DNA from 2 places in the Streptomyces sp. SID5469 genome. Region 1 is predicted to be linked to the other one. Evidence: riboswitches for the same ligand, from Rfam matches in the RefSeq annotation. Region 1 holds a riboswitch; the other holds the start of a gene.
What was found. Region 1 has a riboswitch for thiamine pyrophosphate ahead of GTY58_RS13710 (thiamine ABC transporter substrate-binding protein). Riboswitches for the same ligand answer to the same signal wherever they lie in the genome.
Positions count from the first base shown of each region.

Region 2: another riboswitch for thiamine pyrophosphate. It lies ahead of GTY58_RS11565 (HAD-IIA family hydrolase); the one in region 1 lies ahead of GTY58_RS13710 (thiamine ABC transporter substrate-binding protein).

Region 1 is NZ_WWIN01000001.1:3,218,986-3,221,177, forward strand. Features, by position in the region: gene GTY58_RS13705 (iron ABC transporter permease) at 1-311, opposite strand, end outside; gene GTY58_RS13710 (thiamine ABC transporter substrate-binding protein) at 287-1,372, opposite strand; TPP riboswitch at 1,453-1,558, opposite strand; gene rlmN (23S rRNA (adenine(2503)-C(2))-methyltransferase RlmN) at 1,583-2,192, opposite strand, start outside.
Region 2 is NZ_WWIN01000001.1:2,682,275-2,684,466, forward strand. Features, by position in the region: gene GTY58_RS11560 (CHAT domain-containing protein) at 1-550, shown strand, start outside; TPP riboswitch at 712-892, shown strand; gene GTY58_RS11565 (HAD-IIA family hydrolase) at 941-1,735, shown strand; gene msrB (peptide-methionine (R)-S-oxide reductase MsrB) at 1,776-2,183, opposite strand.

The DNA.
Region 1 (2,192 bases):
AAATCGAAGCGTGCGAAGACATATGCGCCGGGGAGCGCGATCAGCAGCGTGAGCGCTGTCGAGGCGAACGCCTGCCAGGTGGTGAACCACAGGACGTGCTGTATGCCGGACTGCGCCAGTACGTCACCGATCCGCCCCCACTGCCAGGCCCCGTCGGCCTTCAGACCACGCGCCACGATCGCCGCGACGGGGTAGGCGAAGAACACCCCGAAGAACGCGACGGGCAGGGCCATGAGCCCGAGCCGCGCCGCGCTCCCACGGGAGAGCCCCTTGCGCGCCGGGGGCTCTACTTCAGTACGAGCGAGGTCCACGACTTGACCCACTGGTCACGGTTGTCGGCGATCTCGGCCGGGGCCAGGGTCTCGGGGCTCTTGGCCGCCGGACCGAACTCGCTGAATTCGGCGGGGACCTGAGCACCCTTGACCACCGGGTACACGAACATGTTCAGCGGCATGTCCTCCTGGAATTCCTTGGTGACGAGGAAGTCGAGGAGCGCCTTGCCGCCCTTGGTGTTCTTCGCGTTGCTCAGCAGCCCCGCGTACTCGACCTGCCGGAAGCAGGTCCCGCTCGCGACCCCGGTGGGCGCGGTCTTCGGCTTGGGGCTGGCGTAGATCACCTCGGCCGGCGGGGACGAGGCGTAGGAGACGACCAGCGGCCGGTCGCCCTTGGCCTTCTTGCCGCCTGCTGAGCCCGAGAACTCCTGGTTGTAGGCCTGCTCCCAGCCGTCGACCACCTTCACGCCGTTGGCCTTGAGCTTCTTCCAGTAGTCGGGCCAGCCTTTGTCGCCGTACTCGGCCGCCGTCCCCAGCAGGAAGCCGAGGCCGGGCGAGGACGTGGCGGCGTTCTCCGTGACGAGCAGGTTCTTGTACCGCGGCTCGACCAGGTCGCCGAAGGAGGCCGGCGGGTCCAGCTTGTGGTCGGCGAAGTACTTCTTGTCGTAGTTGACGCAGATGTCACCGGAGTCGATCGGTGTCACCCGGTGCTTGGCCCGGTCCACCTGGTACTCGGGGCGGATCAGGCCGGAGCCCTTGGCCTCGTACGGCTGGAACAGCCCGTTGTCGAGCGCCCGCGACAGCAGGGTGTTGTCGACGCCGAAGAAGACGTCGCCCTGCGGGTTGTCCTTGGTGAGGATCGCCTTGTTGACCGCCTGCCCGGCGTCGCCATCCTTGAGGACCTTCACCGTGTAGCCGGACTGCTTCTCGAAGTCCTCGAGCACGCTCTTCGAGGCGGCCCACGAGTCATGGCTGACCAGGGTCACCGTCTTGGAGTCGGCGTCGCCGCCGCCCGAGCCGGACGAGCCGCACGCGGACAGCGTGACGAGCCCGAGCCCGGCGGCCAGGGCCGCGGCCGTGAACTTCTTGGTGGTGCTCACCGAATTCCTCCTGGAGTGACCAGGAGAAGACGCGGCCCTGCCCGGGAGCCTCCGACGAGTTCCCGGGCAGGGCGCAACAGCTTGAGTGATGACCGAACTTCCTACCCAGAATGACCTGGGCGAGGTTCAGAGGGTCTGCGGACTCTCCCGCACTCTCAGCGCTGTGGCGCTCCCCTGTCGGAATATGAAGATGTACCTACGCGGGACAGGTTACCGCTCGGTGGCCGCGAGCTGGCCGCAGGCTCCGTCGATCTCCTGGCCACGGGTGTCCCGGACGGTGACCGGCACCCCGTGGGCGGCGATCGCCTCGACGAACGCCTTCTCGTCCTCGGGCCGCGAGGCGGTCCACTTCGAGCCGGGCGTCGGGTTCAGCGGGATCAGGTTGACGTGCACCGGCCTGCCCTTGAGCATCCGGCCGAGGCGGTCACCGCGCCAGGCCTGGTCGTTGATGTCCCGGATCAGCGCGTACTCGATGGAGAGCCGGCGTCCGGACCTGGCCGCGTACTCCCAGCCGGCGTCCAGCACCTCCCGCACCTTCCACCGCGTGTTGACGGGCACGAGAGTGTCGCGCAGCTCGTCGTCCGGGGCGTGCAGGGAGATGGCCAGCCGGCACTTGAAGCCCTCGTCGGCGAACCGGTGGATGGCCGGGACGAGCCCGACGGTCGACACGGTGATGCCGCGCTGCGACAGCCCGAGCCCGTCCGGCTCCGGGTCGGTGAGCGCCCGGATCGCACCGACGACCCGCTTGTAGTTGGCGAGCGGCTCGCCCATGCCCATGAAGACGATGTTGGAGAGACGGGCGGGGCCGCCGGGAATCTCG
Region 2 (2,192 bases), 540 kb from region 1:
CCCGCTGGCCCGTACGGTCACGGAGGCCACCGAGGCGGTGGCGGCGGGCGGAGGCGTTCCGCTGATCGGACCGGCCGCCACCCGGGACTCGGTGCGTGCGGCCATGGTGGACGCGGCCGTGGTGCACTTCGCGTGCCACGCGGACAGTGACCCCGAGGACCTGTCGGCCGGCCGGCTGCTGCTGGCCGACGGCGACCTGCTGATCCGCGACATCGCCGAGCTCCACCTGGAGACGGCCGAGTTGGCCTACCTCTCGGCCTGCGGCACGGCCCGCGGCGGCGCCACCGCGGCGCTCGCCGACGAGGTGATCCACCTGGGCTCCGCGTTCCAGCTCGCCGGCTACGCCCAGTCGGTGGCCACGCTCTGGGAGGTGGGCGACTCCTTCGCGGCCAGGGCCGCGGCCGAGTTCCACCGCACCCTGGCCCCCTCCCTCCCGGGCCCCGGCCCCCTGCCCGCGGCCCTGGCCCTGCACCACACGGTGCGCTCGCTGAGACAAGACGACCGGGAGCGGCCTTGGACGTGGTCGGCGTTGGTGCACGCGGGGGCCTGAGCGGCGCGTGTGCGGCGGGCGGAAGACGGGCCGGAGACGGGCACCGGGCGGGCGCCAGACGAGCGGACGAGCGGACGAGCGGACGAGCGCCAGACGGGTAAAAAATCCCGATTTAGGAGGGTTCATTTCCTGTTGACCGCACTAGAATGAGAAACAGCCTGCGGGACGAGCGAGGGAGTTCGACCGGAGTAGCCGACTTTGGCGTGAAGCTGGGAGTACGTGGTTTCCGCCCGGGCCGACGTCGACGGTCGGGCTGAGAGGCTGGAAGGTCGCAGGACCTGACAGCGACCTCTGGAACCTGATCCGGACCATACCGGCGCAGGGAGCCCGTCTCGCAGGTTATTCGTGTGCGAAGCGACGCACCCACGGACCCCGCGGTATTGTCCTGACATGGATGCCGTACGTGCGGTCCTGATCGACATCGACGGTGTGCTCACCGTCTCGTGGAAGCCACTGCCCGGCGCGATCGAGGCGCTGCACCGGATCCGCGACGCCAGCCTCGGCGTGGTCCTGCTCACCAATACGACGTCCCGTACGCGCGCGTCGATCGCTGCGACACTGGGCGCCTCGGGCTTCCCGGTGAGCGCCGAGGACATCCTCACCGCACCCACCGCCACCGCGGCCCATCTCACCGACCACTGTCCCGGCGCCCGCTGCTCCCTGCTGAACAGCGGTGACATCCGGGAGGACCTCGTCGGCGTGACCCTGCTCGACGACACCGACACCGTCCCGGACGTCGTCATCGTGGGCGGTGCCGGCCCAGAGTTCGACTACGCGGCGCTCAACCGGGTCTTCGGCCACCTCCAGCGGGGCGCCCGGCTGGTGGCGATGCACCGCAACCTGTACTGGCGCACCGACCGCGGACTGGATCTCGACAGCGGTGCGTTCCTGCTCGGGCTGGAGCACGCCGCCGGCACTCGGGCCGAGATCACCGGCAAGCCGGCGCCCGCGTTCTTCGAGGCGGCGCTGACACGCCTCGGGGCCGGCCCCGGCCAGGCGGTCATGGTCGGCGACGACATCGAGTCCGACGTGCTCGCGGCACAGCGCACGGGTATCACCGGTGTCCTCGTCAAGACCGGAAAATACCTGCCCGAAACGCACCACGCGGCGAGCGCACGGCCCGACCACGTCCTGGACTCCGTCGCGGATCTCCCCGCCCTGCTGGACTCCGTCGTGCGCCGCTAGGGCCTGCCCGAGGGGTCACCCCCGGGCGTGCCCGCCTGCCTCAGCCCTCGTCCGGCGCCAGCCGCAACGAGATGGAGTTGATGCAGTACCGCTGATCGGTCGGGGTCGCATACCCCTCCCCCTCGAACACATGTCCGAGATGCGACCCGCAGCGAGCGCACCGCACCTCCGTCCGCACCATCCCGTGCGAACGGTCGTCGATCAGCTCCACGGCGTCCGTGTTCTTCGGGTCGTAGAAGGACGGCCAGCCGCAGTGCGACTCGAACTTCTCGTTCGACGTGAAGAGCTCCGCGCCGCAGGCACGGCAGGAGTAGACGCCCTTCGTCCTGGTGTCCGTGTACTCACCCGTGAACGCCGGCTCCGTGCCGGCCTTGCGCAGGACCGCGTATTCGGCCGGGGTCAGCTCCGCGCGCCATGCCTCGTCCGGCTTTTCGATGTCGTACGACACGAGCCTCAG